One region of the Caldimonas taiwanensis NBRC 104434 genome, then DNA from elsewhere that is predicted to be linked to it. Evidence: riboswitches for the same ligand, from Rfam matches in the RefSeq annotation. Region 1 holds a riboswitch; the other holds the start of a gene.
What was found. A riboswitch is a leader RNA that binds a small molecule or an ion and turns the genes downstream of it on or off. The one in region 1 is predicted to bind glycine.

Region 1 (8,638 bases):
GCGCGGCAAGCCGGAGCTGCGCCAAATGGTGCTCAAGGACCCGGTGGGCCCGGTGGCGGCCTTCACGCCGTGGAATTTCCCGATCAACCAGGTCGTGCGCAAAGTCGGCCCGGCGTTGGCTGCCGGCTGCTCGATGCTGGTGAAAGCCGCCGAGGAAACTCCCGCCGGCCCGGCCGCCTACATCCGCGCCTTCGCCGACGCCGGCCTGCCGCCAGGGGTCTTGGGCCTGGTCTATGGCCAGCCGGCCGAGATTTCGAGCCATTTGATCCCGCACCCGATCATCCGCAAGATCACTTTCACCGGCTCGACGCCGGTGGGCAAGCAACTGGCCGCCCTGGCCGGTCAGCACATGAAGCGCGTGACCATGGAGTTGGGCGGACATGCGCCGGTGATCGTCTGCGAAGACGCCGACCTGGAACTGGCCGTGCGCGTCAGTGCGGCAGCCAAGTTCCGCAATGCTGGCCAAGTGTGCATCTCGCCCACGCGCTTTTTGGTGCATGAGCGCCTGCGCGACGACTTTGCGCAGGCGCTGGCGCAACATGCGCAAAGTCTCAAGGTGGGCGACGGCCTGGCCGAAGGCACGCAGATGGGCCCGCTGGCCAACCCGCGACGCCTGGCCGCCATGGCCGAGCTCACGCAAGACGCCGTGCGCAAGGGAGCCACCGTGCTGGCCGGGGGCGAGCGCATCGGCCACAGCGGCAATTTCTGGCAGCCCACCATCCTGGCCGATGTGCCTGTCGATGCGCGCGTCTTCAACGACGAGCCCTTCGGGCCGGTGGCGGCGATCCGCTCGTTCAAGACGCTGGACGAAGCCATTGCCGAGGCCAACCGCCTGCCCTATGGTCTGGCCGCCTATGCCTTCACGCGCTCGCTGAAGAACGCGGACTTGCTCGCGCGCCGCATCGAGGTCGGCATGCTGTGGATCAACATGCCGGCCATGCCCTCGGCGGAAATGCCCTTCGGCGGGGTCAAGGACTCGGGCTATGGCTCCGAGGGCGGCCCCGAGGCGTTGGAAGCCTACCTCAACGTGCGTTCCGTGGCCGTGATGAACGTCTGAGAAACCTGCTCGGCACCGGACGGAGGCCGGGCGTCTTGCGTGCTGCAGCCGTCCGGCGCACGCAGGCCTTCGGGCAACTGGGCTTGCACCTGAGACCAAAAGAGGGCGGCGCGCGCCTCGCCCGCTTGGCGGGCGACGCACGCCCGGGCCAGCTGCATCCAGGACCACAGCGAGGGCTCGTCATGCACCGCGCGCACCGCATCGCGCAGGCTGGGCTCGTGATCGGGCGCCATCAGTATGGCCAACTCCAGCGCATAGATCTTGGCCAGGTGCAAGGAGCGCGGTCGTGGCCGAGGAGCGCCGGGTTTTTTCGGCACGGGCGGAGGTGCGACCACCCATTCGGCCAGCCCCAGGGCGACCAAGTCGCGCACCTGGTCCTCTTTGAGCCCCAGGCTCTCGATGATCGGCGCCAAGGCCGCCAGGCTTCGGCGGCCGTCGAGCATGACCAACAACTGCCGTTGCGCCCAAGTCCCGGGAAACGATGTGCCCTGCAAGACGGCGCGTCCCCGAGCCGTCTTGCGCAGGATGCCATGTGTCGGCCCACCCGACATGCTTTGCCTCCAGCCATGTGATGCGTGTGGTGATGCCTGCGCCCCCACGCCATCGCGGCGCAGTGTGCCCAGGGCTTACGACAAGGACGTGACAGGCCCGCAGCGCCGCGCCGACACCGGCACGGCGACGGGATCGGGCCATGCTCGTCGAACCAGGTCGGCCACGCACTGCGCCGTGGCGGCCGACAGCGTCCAGCCCAGGTGGCCATGGCCGGTGTTGTAGAACACGCGCGGATGCCGGCCGCGGCCCACGCGGGGCATCATGTCGGGCATCATCGGTCGCAGTCCGGCCCAGGGCACCACGCTGCGAGTGGACACCCCCGGAAAACAGCGCTGCACCCAGTCCACCAACGGTCGGATGCGATCGGCGCGGATGTCGCGGTTCTCACCGTCGAACTCGGCCGTGCCAGCCACGCGCAAGCGGTCCGCGCCCAATCGGCTGGTCACGATCTTGGTCTCGTCGTCGAGCAGGCTGACCGTGGGCGCAGCGGCCTGGCTGGCCTCGTCGAGCAGGTTGACGGTGATCGAATAGCCCTTCACCGGATAGACATTGACCCGGTCGCCCAGCTGCGCGGCCAAGGCCCGGCTGGCCACGCCGGCACACACCACCACGCCATCGAAGCGCAGCGTCTGCTCGCCCTCGGGACCGGCCAGCCTCATGTGCACGCCATCGTCGCGGGCGTGCAGCCGCCGCACCTCCCATCCGTACAGGCCGCGCACGCCGCGGCGCTGCGCGGCTTCGGCCAGGCCGTGGGTGAACTTGTGGATGTCGCCGGTGGTGTCGCTGTCGGTATACCAACCGCCAAAGTATCGGCCGGCCAGGGTCGGGACGATGGCCCGGATTTCCTCGGGCGTGACTGCGCGGCGCTGCAGACCGCCGGCGGCCAGCAAGGCCGAAACCCGCCGCGCATGCTCGAAGCCCGCCCGATCACGATAGATGTGCAGAATGCCCTCGCGTCGGTGATCGAATTCGATGCCCTCTTCATCGGCCCAGGCATACAGAGGCTCCCGTGCGGCAATCGCCAGGCGCACCGTCTCGATCGTGTGACGACGGTAATGCGCCATGCTGGCCAGGAATTGCACAAACCAGCTCAGCTGGTGCCAGCTCGGCCGCGGATGCACCAGCAAGGGCGCGTCGGCCTTCAGCATCCATTTCAGGCCTTTCCACACCGTGGAGGCATGGTTCCACACTTCGGCATTGGAGGCAGACAACTGCCCGCCGTTGGCATAAGAGGTTTCCATCGCGGCATAGCGATGCCGCTCGACCAAGGTCACGGACAAGCCGCGGCGGGCCAGGGCATAGGCGGTGGTGACGCCGGTGATGCCGGCGCCGATGATGGCAATCGAAGGCATGAGAGCTCCTCTCAGGCAAAGCCACGCGTCGAGGCGGGAAGCCCAGGCCACGTGCCGCAGCCTGGACGCCCCCTCTGTTGCGGACCTGAGAGATTCACGGAGGCGCGCGAGGCTCCCGCTTGCTCCTTCGGTGCTGGCCGGCGACGCGAACGGCCGGCAGCTCTTCAGAGTCGGTGGGCGATGCCGGTCCTGGGGCCTGAGAGTTTCCGGGGCGGTTGCTCCTTCGGCGCCGCCTGGGCATGTGCACAGGCAGGCTCTCCCGACATCACCATGGCTGCCTTCGGGCGGCCACCCTTGGATTGTGCCCGAAACCTTGGGTTGGGCTGCGGGCATCGGAGCGTCCGGACATTCACCGGGCTTCGATTCTCGGACAATCCGCCGCGCGCCCGACGAAGACTTCCCGAGGAATGCCATGCGTTTGCCACGCTCCAGACTGTTCGAGCGGCTGCAGGACGCCCAGCTCGCCCAGGCGGCCGCCAGCCTGAGTTTCACCACCTTGCTGTCGCTGGTGCCACTGCTGGCCGTGGGATTTGCGCTGTTCACGCTGGTGCCTGCCTTGCGTCCGTTTCGGCGTACGCTCGAAGGGCTGTGGTTGCCGCATCTGCTGCCAGCGGACCTTGCGCAGCCCGTGCTGAGATACCTCGGCCGCTTTGCCGACAATGCCCATGGGCTGAGCTGGAGCGGCGCGGCCTTGCTGCTGGTGGCCGCGCTGGCCATGATGTTCACGGTGGAGACCGCGCTGAACCGGATCTGGCAGGTGCGCCAAGGCCGCCCCTGGCGCTGTACCTGCCCCTGCTGGCCGCCGGCCCGCTGGTGCTGGGGTGGAGTCTGTGGGCCACCTCGCGGGCCTTGGCCCTGTCTCAAGGCCTGCTGAGCCCGTGGCCGCCGGCGGTCGAGGTGTTGTGGACCTTGGGTCCGGCTGCGCTCAGCCTGGCGATGCTGTTCTTGCTGTTCTACCTGGTGCCCCATGCCCCGGTGCGCTGGCACGAGGCGCTGCTGGGCGGCTTGCTCGGCGCCGCCGGGCTCGAAGCCGGCAAACAGGCTTTCGCGACCTACGTGCTGGCGCTTCCCACGTACCGCACCTTGTACGGCAGCTTTGCCGTGTTCCCGGTGTTCCTGCTGTGGATCTATTACTCCTGGGCCGTCACCTTGGCCGCCGCGGTGGTGACCGCGCATCTGGGGTCCCTGCGCGCGGCACGCGGCCGGGGCAGCGGCCGCGCCGCAAGGCCTGAGCGATCTCGGGCTTAGGGCCTTGCCGCCGTCTCACACGTCGATGTTCGCCGCCCGCAACGCATTGCTTTCGATGAACTCGCGCCGCGGCTCCACCTCATCGCCCATCAGCATCGTGAACACTCGGTCGGCTTCGATCGCGTCTTCGATCTGCACGCGCAACAAGCGGCGCACCTTGGGGTCCATCGTGGTTTCCCAGAGCTGTTCGGGGTTCATCTCGCCCAGGCCCTTGTAGCGCTGGCGTGTGACGCTGTTTTCAGCCTGCTGCATCAGCCAAGCCATGGCCTGGCGGAAGTCGCTGACCTGGGCTTCTTTCTGCTTGTCGCCTTCGCCCTTGCGCACGATGGCATTGGGGCCCACCAAGCCTTTGAACATGCGGCCGGCAGTGCTCAACGCTTCGTAGTCGGCGCCATGCACGAAGTCGGCACTGATGACCGTGGTCTTGAGATTGCCATGGTGTCGCCGGCTGATGCGCAACATCTGCTTGTCGGTGCGTTCGTCGTACACGGCCTCGACCTCGGCATCGTGCAATGCGGCCTTCAGTGCCGCTGCCGAGGCGTGCGCCTGCTCGGCCGTGTCCAGTTGCAGCTCCAAGCCATCGGCCAGCGCGCGCAAGGCTTCCACATCCATCCAATTGGCCAGACGGTCGATCACGTTGTTGGCCAGCACGTACTGACGCGCCAAGGCTTCGAGCGCCTCGCCTTCGAGCACCGTGCCATCGATGCCCGTTTCCAAGCGGGCATCCTTCAGCGCCACGCGCAGCAAGTAGGCGTCGAGCTCGTGGGCATCCTTGAGGTACTGCTCTTCCTTGCCCGACTTGACTTTGTACAGCGGCGGCTGGGCGATGTAGATGTGGCCACGCTCGACCAGCTCGGGCATCTGGCGGTAGAAGAAGGTCAGCAACAGGGTGCGGATATGGGCCCCGTCCACGTCCGCGTCGGTCATGATGATGATGCGGTGATAGCGCAGCTTGTCGGGATTGAAATCGTCTTTGCCGATCCCGGTGCCCAAGGCGGTGATCAAGGTGATGATTTCGTTGCTGGACAACAGCTTTTCGTAGCGCGCCTTCTCCACGTTCAGGATCTTGCCGCGCAGCGGCAAGATGGCCTGGAACTTTCGATCGCGCCCTTGCTTGGCGCTGCCGCCGGCCGAATCCCCCTCGACGATGTAGATCTCGCTGAGCGCGGGGTCTTTTTCCTGGCAGTCGGCCAGCTTGCCCGGCAGACCGAGTCCATCGAGCACGCCCTTGCGGCGGGTCATTTCACGCGCCTTGCGCGCGGCTTCGCGGGCGCGAGCGGCCTCGACGATCTTGCCGCAGATGATCTTGGCATCGGTGGGGTTCTCCAGCAACCAATCGGTGAGTTTGCTGGAGACGATTTCTTCCACCGGCCCACGCACTTCGCTGGAGACCAGCTTGTCTTTGGTTTGGCTGGAAAACTTCGGCTCGGGCACTTTGACACTGATCACGCAGGCCAGGCCTTCGCGCATGTCGTCGCCGGTGATTTCGACTTTGGCCTTCTTGGCCAGTTCGTTGTCTTCGATGTACTTGTTGATCACCCGCGTCATCGCCGCACGCAAGCCGGTGAGGTGGGTACCGCCATCACGCTGCGGGATGTTGTTGGTGAAGCACAGGACGTTTTCGCTGTAGCCATCGTTCCACTGCATGGCCACTTCGACACCGATGGTGGTGCCTTGCTCGCTGAGCTTCTCCCCCACGGCATGGAAGACATTGGGGTGCAAGACCCTCTTGCCCTGATTGATGAAGTCGACGAAGCCCTTGACCCCGCCAGAAAACGCAAAGTTGTCCTCCTTGTTGTGGCGTTCGTCGACCAGACGGATCTTCACGCCGTTGTTCAGGAAGGACAGCTCGCGCAATCGCTTGGCCAGAATGTCGTAGTGGAAATCGTTGTTCTGCTGAAAGATCTCGTCATCGGGCAGAAAGTGCACTTCGGTGCCGCGCTTGTCGGTCTCGCCAATGATCTTCATGGGACTGACGGCCACACCGTCGCGCATCTCGATCAGGCGGTCTTGGGGCACGCCCTTGCGAAACTCCATGAAGTGCACCTTGCCGTCGCGCCGTACCGTCAGGCGCAGCCATTTGGACAAGGCGTTCACGCAGGAGACACCCACGCCATGCAGCCCCCCCGAGACCTTGTAGCTGTTCTGGTTGAACTTGCCACCGGCATGCAGCTCGGTCAAGGCAATCTCGGCAGCCGAGCGCTTGGGCTCGTGCTTGTCGTCCATCTTCACGCCAGTGGGAATGCCACGGCCATTGTCGATCACGGAGATCGAGTTGTCGGTGTGGATGGTGACGACGATGTCATCGCAATGCCCTGCCAAGGCTTCGTCGATGGAGTTGTCCACCACTTCGAACACCAGGTGGTGCAAGCCCGTGCCATCGGAGGTGTCGCCAATGTACATGCCAGGGCGTTTGCGCACGGCCTCCAGGCCTTCGAGGATCTGGATGCTGTTTTCGCCATAGCCGCCTGCGTCCACAGGCGTGGAGGAAGGTTCTTGGCTCGAGGTCGGGTCAGACATGAGGAAACTCTTTTCAAACATGCATGCCCGCTCATGGCGGGCATTGGGAGATAAGGGTCCAACGAGGAATGGGCCGATCGGGCCTCAGATCCTCATGGGCATCACGACGTACTTGAAGCCGTCGTCGTCAGGGATGGTGATCAACGCGCTGGAGTTGGCGTCCTGCAGATCGACTCTCACCATGTCTTGGCTCATGTTGGCCAGGACATCGACCAGGTAAGTCACATTGAAGCCGATTTCGATGGTGTCGCCACCGTAGTCGATTTCGATGTCCTCCTTGGCTTCTTCCTGCTCGGCATTGCTTGCGGCAATGCGCAGCAGGCCCGGCTCGATGTTCAGGCGCACGCCCTTGAACTTCTCGCTGGTGAGGATGGCCGCTCGTTGCAGGCTGGCCAGCAGCGCGGCGCGACCCAGCACGACGCTGTTCTTGTGGTTTTTGGGAATGACGCGGTTGTAGTCGGGGAACTTGCCTTCAACCAGCTTGGTGACGAATTCCATGCCCGAGAAAAGGAACTTGGCCTGGTTGCCGGCAAAGCGCATCTCGATGGGCGTGTCTTCGTCTTTGAGCAGGCGTTGCAATTCCAGCACGGTCTTGCGCGGCAGGATGACTTCCTGACGCGGCATCTCCACCTCCAGCGTGGCCTGGGCCAGGGCCAGGCGGTGACCGTCGGTGGCCACGAGCGTGAGCTGCCGGCCTTCGGCCACGAACAGGATGCCATTGAGGTAGTAGCGGATGTCGTGCACCGCCATGGCGAAGTGCACCCGCCCGATCAGGGTTTTGAGTGTTTTCTGCGGCACGCTGAAGCTGGGGCCGAAATCGGCGGCTTCTTGCACCAGCGGAAAGTCTTCGGCCGGCAGCGTTTGCAGCGTGAAGCGGCTCTTACCGCCGGTCAAGGTGAGCTTGTTCTGTTGGGCTGACAGCGACACCACTTGCTCGGCCGGCAAGGAGCGCAGGATGTCGATCAACTTGCGCGCCCCCACCGAGGTGCTGAAGTCGCCCGCATCGCCCTGCAGTTCGGCCGTGGTGCGCACCTGGATTTCCAGGTCACTGGTGGTGAACTCGACCAGCGCCCCGGTCTTGCGAATCAGCACATTGGCCAGGATGGGCAGGGTGTGGCGACGCTCCACGATGCCGGCCACGGCCTGCAAAGCGCTGAGCACTTGGTCCTGGGGTGCTTTCAACACAATCATGTGAACCTCTTGAGGTGGTAGCCGTAGTAGGGGGCCGGTTTTTTTGTGGAAAACGCTATTTTGTCTTGTTCGATCAAGGCTTTGGAGCGGGGACAAGCCTGTGGCTTGCCGTCGGGGAACGACGCGGGCGAAGTGACAACAACTTCGCGCAGACACGCCAGCCTGTGGACAACACAGGGCTTGTTCGAAACTTGTCCCCAGCTTTGTGCTTTGACAACAGTGTTCCCCTTGTGGCAGTCGAACGGAAAAAAAGGAGGGTGGGCGCTCAGCCCTTGAGGGTCTGCTCCAGCACGTGCAACTGCTGGTTCAGTTCGGTGTTCTTGCTGCGCTCGCTGCCGATCTTGCGCACGGCATGCAGCACGGTGGTGTGGTCGCGCCCGCCAAAGAGCTCGCCGATCTCGGGCAGGCTCTTTTGCGTGAGTTCCTTGGCCAGGTACATCGCGATCTGGCGGGGCCGGGCGATGGAGGCCGGCCGTTTCTTGGAATACATGTCGGCGACCTTGATCTTGTAGAAATCGGCCACCGTCTTTTGGATGTTTTCCACCGAGATCTGCCGGTTTTGGATCGACAGCAGATCCTTGAGGGCTTCACGGGCCAGCGCGATGTTGATTTCTTTGTGGGAAAACCGTGAATAAGCCAGGATCTTGCGCAGTGCGCCTTCGAGTTCACGCACGTTGGCGCGCACGTTCTTGGCCACGAAGAAGGCCACGTCCTCGGG
Region 2 (8,638 bases), on a different contig from region 1:
TGGATCCGTTGGAGAAAAACTCCGGCCCGCCGCATTCATCGGTTTCGATGTGGGCCACCGGTGTGCATATCACCGAGTGGTAACTCTGGCACATCGCGGCCAAGGCCAACGAATTGGCCGCCGTGCCATTGAAGACGAAATAAACGTCGCAGTCGGTTTGGAAGAGCTCGCGGATCTTGTCCGTGGAGCGCTGGGTCCAGATGTCCTCGCCGTAGCCGGGCTGGTGTCCGCTCGCATTGGCCTGCATGAACCAGTGCGTGGCTTCCGGGCACATCCCTGCATAGTTATCGCTGGCGAATTGCTGTTTCATGACGGCGTTATCGGTACTCGCTCAACGGCACGCAGCTGCAAAACAGATTGCGATCGCCATAGACATTGTCCACCCGACCCACCGGCGACCAATATTTCTGCCGACGCAGGCGCGCCAGCGGGTAGGCGGCCTCTTCGCGGGTGTAGGGGTGGTGCCACTCGGCTTTGAGCAGACTCTCGGCCGTGTGCGGCGCGTTCTTCAGCGGGTTGTCGTCGCGCGGCCATTCACCCCGCTCGACTCTGGCGATCTCCTCACGGATGGCCAGCATCGCTTCGACGAAGCGATCCAGCTCGGCCAGCGACTCGCTCTCGGTGGGCTCGACCATCAACGTGCCGGCCACCGGAAAACTCAGTGTGGGCGCATGAAAGCCATAGTCGATCAAGCGCTTGGCCACGTCCTCGGCGGTGATGCCGGAGGTTTCCTTCAGCGGGCGCAAATCCAGAATGCACTCATGGGCCACGCCCCCTCCCTTGATGCCCGGCACATTGCTGCTGAAATGCAGTTCGTAGGCGCCATCCAAACGTGCGGCGATGTAGTTGGCATTCAGGATGGCCGTCTCGGTGGCAGCCTTCAGGCCTTCGGCGCCCATCATGCGCATGTACATCCAGGAGATCGGCAGCACGGCCGCATTGCCCAAGGGAGCGGCGCTGACGGCCCCCACCTGCGACTCGTGCCCCAGGCCTGCGCTGCGGTGCGCCGGCAGGAAGGGCACCAGGTCGGCCACCACGCACACCGGGCCCACGCCGGGGCCGCCGCCGCCATGCGGAATGCAGAACGTCTTGTGCAAATTCAGGTGGCTCACATCGCCGCCGAACTCGCCCGGGGCGGCCACGCCGACCAGGGCATTCATGTTGGCACCGTCCACATAGACGCGTCCGCCATGGGCATGCACCAACTCGCACAGCTCCTTGACCCGTGTTTCGAAGACCCCGTAGGTCGAAGGGTAGGTGATCATCACGCAGGCCAGGCGCTCGCTGTACTGCTCGCACTTGGCTCGTAGATCGTCCAGATCCACATTGCCGTCGGCGTCACACCGGGTGACCACGACCTGCATGCCCGCCATCTGGGCCGAGGCCGGATTGGTGCCATGGGCCGATTCCGGAATCAGGCACACATTGCGGTGTCCCTGGCCACGCGCCTCGTGGTAGGCCCGGATGATCAACAGCCCAGCATATTCGCCTTGCGAGCCGGCGTTGGGTTGCAAGCTGATACCGGCATAGCCCGTGGCTTGGCTCAGCCAGTGGCACAACTGCTCATTCAATAGCGCGTAGCCCTGGAGCTGGTCTTGCGGCGCAAAGGGGTGGATCTGCGCGAACTCCGGCCAGGTGATGGGAATCATCTCGCTGGTGGCATTGAGCTTCATCGTGCACGAACCCAAGGGGATCATCGTGCGATCCAGCGCCAAATCTTTGTCCGCCAGGCTGCGCAAGTAACGCAGCATTTCCGTCTCGGAGTGATGCGTGTTGAACACCGGGTGCGTCAGGTAGGGGCTGGTGCGGCGCAGCGCCTCTGGGATGAGCGCCGCGACCCCTTTTTCGACCGTGTCCCAAGCCGGCAGAGGACGGCCCTGGGCGAAAACCTGCCACAAGTCCTGCACATGCTCGCGTGTCGTGGTTTCGTCCAGCGAGATGCCAATGGTCGTTGGGCTGGCGCGGCGCAGGTTCATGCCGGCGGCCACGGCCGCGGCCATCAAGGCTTCCGTGTGCTCTCCAGTGCGCACCTCCAAGGTATCGAAGGCCGTCTCGTGCGTGAGGGCCCAGCCCAGGCTGGCCAGACCCTGGGCCAGCACGGCGGTGTAGCTGGCCACCCGCTGCGCGATGCGCTTGAGGCCCTGGGGGCCGTGATAGACCGCATACATGCTGGCCACCACGGCCGGCAGCACCTGGGCCGTGCAAATGTTGGACGTGGCCTTCTCGCGGCGGATGTGTTGCTCGCGGGTTTGCAGCGCCAACCGATAGGCCGGATGGCCATGAGCGTCCACGCTCACGCCCACCAGCCGGCCCGGCAGAGATCGCTTGAACTCGTCGCGCGTGGCCATGTAGGCGGCATGCGGTCCGCCGTTGCCCATGGGCATGCCAAAGCGCTGCGTCGTGCCCACCACGATGTCGGCGCCTTGTTCGCCCGGTGGCGTGAGCAGCGTCAGGGCCAGCAAGTCGGCTGCCACGACGGCCAAGGCCCCGCGGGCATGGACCGCATCGATCAGCGGGCGCAGATCGATGATGCGTCCGGTCACGCCGGGATACTGAAACAGCGCGGCGAAGCAGTCCGTCTGGGCGGCCTGCTCGGCCGCACCGGTGACCACCGTCAGACCCAGCGGCCGCGCGCGCGTGCGCACCACCTCCAAAGTCTGTGGCAGAACGTCTTCGGCAACGAAAAAGACGGTGCTCTTGCTCTTGCCCACCCGGGCGGCCAGCGTCATCGCTTCGGCGGCGGCGGTGGCCTCGTCCAGCATCGAGGCATTGGCAATGGCCATGCCCGTCAGGTCGCACACCATGGTCTGGAAGTTCACCAGAGCTTCCATGCGCCCTTGCGAAATCTCGGCCTGGTACGGGGTATACGCCGTGTACCACGCGGGGTTTTCCAGCACGTTGCGCAAAATGACCGCCGGCGTGTGCGTGTTGTAGTAGCCCTGGCCGATGTGGCTGCGCAGCACCCGGTTGCGCGCGGCGATGGCCTTGAGCTCCTCGAGGGCGCGAGCCTCCGGCACGGGTGCCGGCAGTTTCATCGGGGTGCTGCGGCGGATGCTGCTGGGCACCAAGGCATCCATCAGTGCTTCGCGGGAGGCTGCGCCGATGGCCGACAGCATGGCTCGTTCATCGGCGGCATCGATGCCGATGTGGCGGGCCACGAATTCATCGTGAGCTTCGAGGTCGCTCAAAGGGGTGAGGGCAGACATGAGCATGGCGTTGGGGCGAAGAAAGTCACGCGCCGGCGGTGCCTGCGCAGGCCGATGGCCGCCGGCGAAGGCAGCGCTCAGGTGTTTTTGAGGAGGGCGTCGTAGGCCGGCGCGTCCAACAGGGCATCGAACTCGGCCAAATCACTCAGCTTGATCTTGAAGAACCAGCCCTTACCCAGAGGATCGGAATTGGCCAGCGATGGATCGGCCCGCAGGTCCTCATTGACCTCGAGAACGCGACCGCTGACTGGCGCATAGACATCGGCGGCGGCCTTTACCGATTCCACCACACCAGCCACCTCGCCTTTCTTGAACTCGGCCCCCACGGCGGGCAGGTCGACGAAGACCACATCCCCCAGCGCATCCTGCGCATGGGCGGTGATGCCGACGGTGGCCACGCCTTCGTCGCCATCGAGTTCAATCCATTCATGGTCGGGGGTGTACTTGACGGTCATGCAGAACTCCTCGGAGGAATGAAATGGAGCAAGTGGATCAGCGGTGGTAGCGGTGCGGCACGAAGGGCAGGGGCGTCACGCGCATCGGGAGCGTCTTCTCACGCACCACGGCATGCACGATGGCGCCGGTGGCTGCATGGTTCACGGGCAAATAGCCCATCGCGATGGGCACGCCCAAGGTAGGACTGACGGTGCCGCTGGTGACGTGCCCGGCATTGTGCCGGGCCGCATCGAGCAGCTTGGCCCCTTCGCGCACCGGGGTCCGCTCCAGGCCCACCAGGCCCACGCGCTTGACCAAGGCCCCCTGAGCCAGTTGAGACTCGATCGTCTGGGCGCCGGGGTAGCCGCCGGCACGCGCGCCGCCAGGGCGGCGTACCTTCGAGATCGCCCAGCTCAGCGCGGCTTGCACCGGCGTGGTATGCGGGTCGATGTCGTGACCGTGCAGGCACAGACCCGCCTCCAGCCGCAAGGTGTCGCGCGCGCCCAGACCGGCCAGCTTCACCTCGGGCTGCATCAGCAGCACGCGGGCCAGGGCCTCGGCGTCCTCGGCCGCCACCGAAATTTCGAAACCGTCCTCGCCGGTGTAACCCGAGCGGGTCACATAGCAGGTCTTGCCAGCGAGTGTGAAATGATCGCCGGTCATGAAGCTCAGCCGCTGCACGTCGGCATTCACACGGGCCAGGGCCTCCACGGCCAGCGGGCCCTGCAGGGCCAGCAGGGCCCGGTCGGGCAGAGACTGCACCGTGCAGCGGTGACCGATATGGGTGTTCAGATGCGCCAGGTCGGCTTGCTTGTTGGCCGCGTTGACCACCAGCAGCAGATCGTGTTCCCGGCGCGTGATCATCAGGTCATCGAGGATGCCGCCGCTGGCATTGGTAAAGAAGCCATAGCGTTGCTTGCCCACGGGCAGATCGACCACGTCCACCGGGACCAGCGTTTCCAGGGCGCGGGCGGCCTCTTCCCCGGACAAACGAATCTGCCCCATGTGAGACACGTCGAACAAGGCTGCACTTTGCCGACAGTGCCGGTGCTCGGCGATGATGCCCTCGTACTGCACCGGCATCTCGTAGCCGGCAAAAGGCACCATGCGGGCGCCATGCTCTCGGTGCAGGGCATACAGGGGCGTGCGCAGCAGCGCGGGCGTCGAGACTTGGGCGGACATGGCGATCTCCTGGGGCTGTGATGCGAACCCGCCGTCCCGACAATCGGTCCGGCACGTGCTGCCCTCGCTGTCCGCTTTACCTGAGAGATTGGCCGCCTGGCTGTTTCAGCCGCAGCGGCTTGCCCCTTCGGTGGGCTGGGTGACCACGGTCGCCCAGCCTCTCTCCAGTGAGGAACGCCTCGTCCACGAGGCGCTTGTCAGTCCTGGGTGCCTGAGCGTTCGGGCTTGCGCCCTGCGCCTTCGGCGGCCCCACCAGGGGGCTCTCTCCTGACAGATGTCAGTGTAATTCACCCGACAGAAAAATGGCGGCCTTGGCGCCGCCATTTTTTCCGTGACTTGGTCGACGCGGGGGATCACATGCCCGCATAGTTGGGCCCACCACCACCTTCCGGTGTGACCCAAACGATGTTTTGCGTCGGATCCTTGATGTCGCAGGTTTTGCAGTGCACGCAGTTCTGAGCGTTGATCTGCAGCCGGTCGCTGCCGTCCTCGTTCTTGACGAACTCGTACACGCCAGCGGGGCAGTAACGGCTCTCGGGCCCGGCAAACCGCGCCAGGTTGATCGCAACCGGCACGCTGGAGTCCTTGAGCGTCAAATGAGCCGGTTGGTTTTCTTCATGGTTGGTGTTGCTCACGAACACCGAGGACAGCCGGTCGAACGTGAGCTTGCCATCCGGCTTGGGGTAGACGATCTTCTCGCACTGGTCGGCCGGCTTCAGATACACGTGGTCGGGCTGATCGCGATGCAAAGTCCAAGGGGGGCTCTGAATCCCCAGCTTGGGCAGCAACCACTGCTCCACGCCGGTCATCAGCTTGCCCACCAGCGGTCCCTTCTTGAACCAATGCTTGAAGTTGCGTGACTGCTGCAACTCCTCATACAACCAGCTCTTTTCGAAGGCTTCGGGGTAGGCGCTCAGCTCGTCGCCCGAACGCCCGGCCGTGACGGCCTCGAACACAGCCTCCGCGCACAGCATGCCGCTCTTGATGGCGGCATGGCTGCCCTTGATGCGCGCCGCGTTCAAATAGCCCGCATCGCAGCCCACCAAGGCGCCGCCAGGAAACACGGTCTTGGGCAGGGCTTGGGGTGTGCCGTTGTTGATGGCACGAGCGCCATAACTCAAGCGCTTGCCACCTTCGATGTGCGCGCGGATGGCCGGGTGCGTCTTCCAGCGCTGCATCTCCTCGAAGGGGCTGAGCCAGGGATTCTGATAATCCAGCCCGATCACGAAACCCAACGTGACCTTGTTGTCTTCGAGGTGATAAAGGAAACCCCCGCCGAAGGTCTGATCATCCATGGGCCAGCCGGCCGTATGCACCACCAGGCCCGGCTTGGCTTTGGCCGGGTCGATCTCCCACAACTCCTTGATGCCAATGGCATAGGTCTGCGGATCCTTGCCCTCGTCGAGCTTGTAGCGAGCGATGAGCTGCTTGCCCAGATGCCCGCGTGCGCCCTCGGCGAAGATGGTGTATTTGCCGAGCAGTTCCATCCCCAGCTGGAAATGATCCGTGGGCTTGCCATCCTTGCCGATGCCCATATTGCCGGTGGCCACGCCGCGCACGCGGCCTTGCTCGTCATACAGGACTTCGGCCGCGGGGAACCCTGGAAAGATTTCCACCCCTAGGCTTTCGGCTTGCTCGGCCATCCATTTGACCACCTTGCCCAGCGAGATGACATAGCACCCCTTGTTGTGGAAGTTGCGTGGCACGAAAAAGTCTGGAATGCGCGTGCTACCGCTCTCGGTGAGCGTGAGCACATCATCGGCGGTGACTGGCTGGTTCAGCGGTGCGCCCAGCTCCTTCCAGTTCGGAAACAGCTCGTTCATCGCGCGAGGATCCATCACCGCGCCCGACAGAATATGGGCCCCTGGCTCCGAGCCTTTCTCCAGCACCACGACCGATATGTCCTGGTTCTTCTGGGCGGCCAGCTGCTTGATCCGGATGGCCGTGGCCAGCCCTGCAGGGCCGGCACCGACGATCACGACGTCATATTCCATGGATTCGCGCGGGCCGTACTGCTCCAGGATCTCTTGCGCAGTCATCGTGTCTTCCTCTTTGAATGGATAGGGGGTCGCCTGGGGGGATGCCGACGCGTCCACCCCGCATGACCAGGATTCTATCGGGTTGCGGCGGAAAATCGAACGATCGTTCGATTCGATGCTCGACAGTGCACTCTAGCGCAGGCGCTCGAGGCGCCGCTGTCGGCCGTGCGACAGGCTTGGACCGGCCTCGGGGTCTCGTTATGCTTGGGGTTCCCGGGTTTCGAGCCCGTTTCACACATTTCCGAGAGGCCCGCATGAGTTACAGCATCGACTTATCCGGCCGTGTGGCCTTGATCACCGGCGCATCCAGCGGTTTGGGCGAACAGTTCGCCCGCACTCTGGCTCGCGCCGGGGCAGCCGTCGTGCTCGCGGGCCGTCGGGTCGAGCGGCTCAAAACCCTGCGCTCGGAGATCGAGGCCCTGGGAGGAGATGCCCATGTGGTGGGCATGGATGTCACGGACACCGACAGCATCCGGTCGGCCGTGGCCCATGCCGAGACCGAGGTGGGGGCGATCGATATCCTGGTCAACAATTCTGGCGTGAGCACCACTCAGAAGCTGGTGGATGTCACGCCCGAAGACTACGACTACGTCTTCGACACCAACACCCGCGGGGCCTTTTTCGTGGCTCAAGAGGTCGGCAAGCGCATGCTGGCTCGCGCGCGCGGTGCTGCGCCAGGCACCTTCATCGGCGGCCGCATCGTCAACATCGCGTCCATGGCGGGCCTGCGGGTGCTCGGCCAGATCGGCGTGTATTGCATGAGCAAAGCGGCCGTCATCCACATGACTCGTGCGATGGCCTTGGAGTGGGGCAAGTACGGCATCAACGTCAATGCCATTTGTCCCGGGTACATCGACACCGAGATCAACCACCATCACTGGCAGACCGAACAAGGTCAAAAACTCATCGCAATGCTGCCGCGCAAACGCCTCGGTGAGCCCAAAGACCTGGATGCTTTGCTCGTGATGCTCTGCTCCAACGAAAGCCATTTCATCAATGGGGCCGTGATCGCCGCTGATGACGGTTTCGCCCTCTAAAGGATCGGCTCGGACATGCGTATCGACATCCCCGAGCACAAAAAGCTCGTCCATGAGATGCTGATTCCTATCCGCTGGGGCGACATGGACGCCATGGGTCATGTCAACAATGCTGCGTACTTTCGCTATCTCGAAACAGTGCGCATCGATTGGTTGCATCGGCTGGGCGGCGCGCCCGACCCCCGCGGCACGGGGCCGGTCATCGTCAATGCCTTTTGCAACTTTTATCGCCAGATCACCTTTCCAGGCACGTTGCTGGCCCGTCACTACGTGGCCAATCCTGGTCGCAGCAGCGTGGACACCTTCATCACGCTCGAGCGTACCGACTGCCCCGGCCAGATCGATGCGGCCGGAGGCGCGACCCTGGTGTGGGTGGACTTCCCGCGGCAGACCTCGGTGCCGATGCCGGACTGGCTGAGGGCAGCCGTCAGCTGAAGTCATGCATGCCTGCGACTGCGGGCTGCCAGCGACTACCTTGGCTCAAGCGGCTGCAGGGCGGCGACGAACTGTTCTGTTGCGGCGCGCCAGGAATAGCGGCGGGCATATTCGTGCACCGCTTCGCGTGGCAAGGCCAACGCGCGCAGGCACGCCGCGCGCAGATCGGTGTCGAGCACGCCACCGGCAGACTGGCCTACCACGTCGATCGGCCCCGGCGCTGGAAATGCCGCCACCGGTGTCCCGCAGGCCATGGCCTCGGCCATCACCAATCCGAAGGTATCGGTCAGACTGGGAAAGACCA

Region 2: it holds a riboswitch for glycine, as region 1 does, so the genes downstream of both, gcvT (glycine cleavage system aminomethyltransferase GcvT) here and CTA01S_RS00175 (D-amino acid dehydrogenase) in region 1, are expected to answer to the same signal.

Annotation. Positions count from the first base shown of each region.
Region 1 is NZ_BCWK01000001.1:28,983-37,620, forward strand. Features, by position in the region: gene CTA01S_RS00165 (NAD-dependent succinate-semialdehyde dehydrogenase) at 1-1,057, shown strand, start outside; gene CTA01S_RS00170 (hypothetical protein) at 1,018-1,608, opposite strand; gene CTA01S_RS00175 (D-amino acid dehydrogenase) at 1,684-2,961, opposite strand; glycine riboswitch at 3,026-3,135, opposite strand; glycine riboswitch at 3,136-3,233, opposite strand; partial or broken gene CTA01S_RS16560 (YihY family inner membrane protein) at 3,374-4,209, shown strand; gene gyrB (DNA topoisomerase (ATP-hydrolyzing) subunit B) at 4,225-6,729, opposite strand; gene dnaN (DNA polymerase III subunit beta) at 6,814-7,920, opposite strand; gene dnaA (chromosomal replication initiator protein DnaA) at 8,186-8,638, opposite strand, start outside.
Region 2 is NZ_BCWK01000030.1:2,310-10,947, forward strand. Features, by position in the region: gene CTA01S_RS15205 (threonine aldolase family protein) at 1-310, opposite strand, end outside; gene gcvP (aminomethyl-transferring glycine dehydrogenase) at 318-3,212, opposite strand; gene gcvH (glycine cleavage system protein GcvH) at 3,284-3,661, opposite strand; gene gcvT (glycine cleavage system aminomethyltransferase GcvT) at 3,699-4,823, opposite strand; glycine riboswitch at 4,881-5,001, opposite strand; glycine riboswitch at 5,012-5,103, opposite strand; gene CTA01S_RS15225 (electron transfer flavoprotein-ubiquinone oxidoreductase) at 5,177-6,862, opposite strand; gene CTA01S_RS15230 (SDR family oxidoreductase) at 7,117-7,899, shown strand; gene CTA01S_RS15235 (acyl-CoA thioesterase) at 7,915-8,334, shown strand; gene CTA01S_RS15240 (glycosyltransferase family 4 protein) at 8,370-8,638, opposite strand, start outside.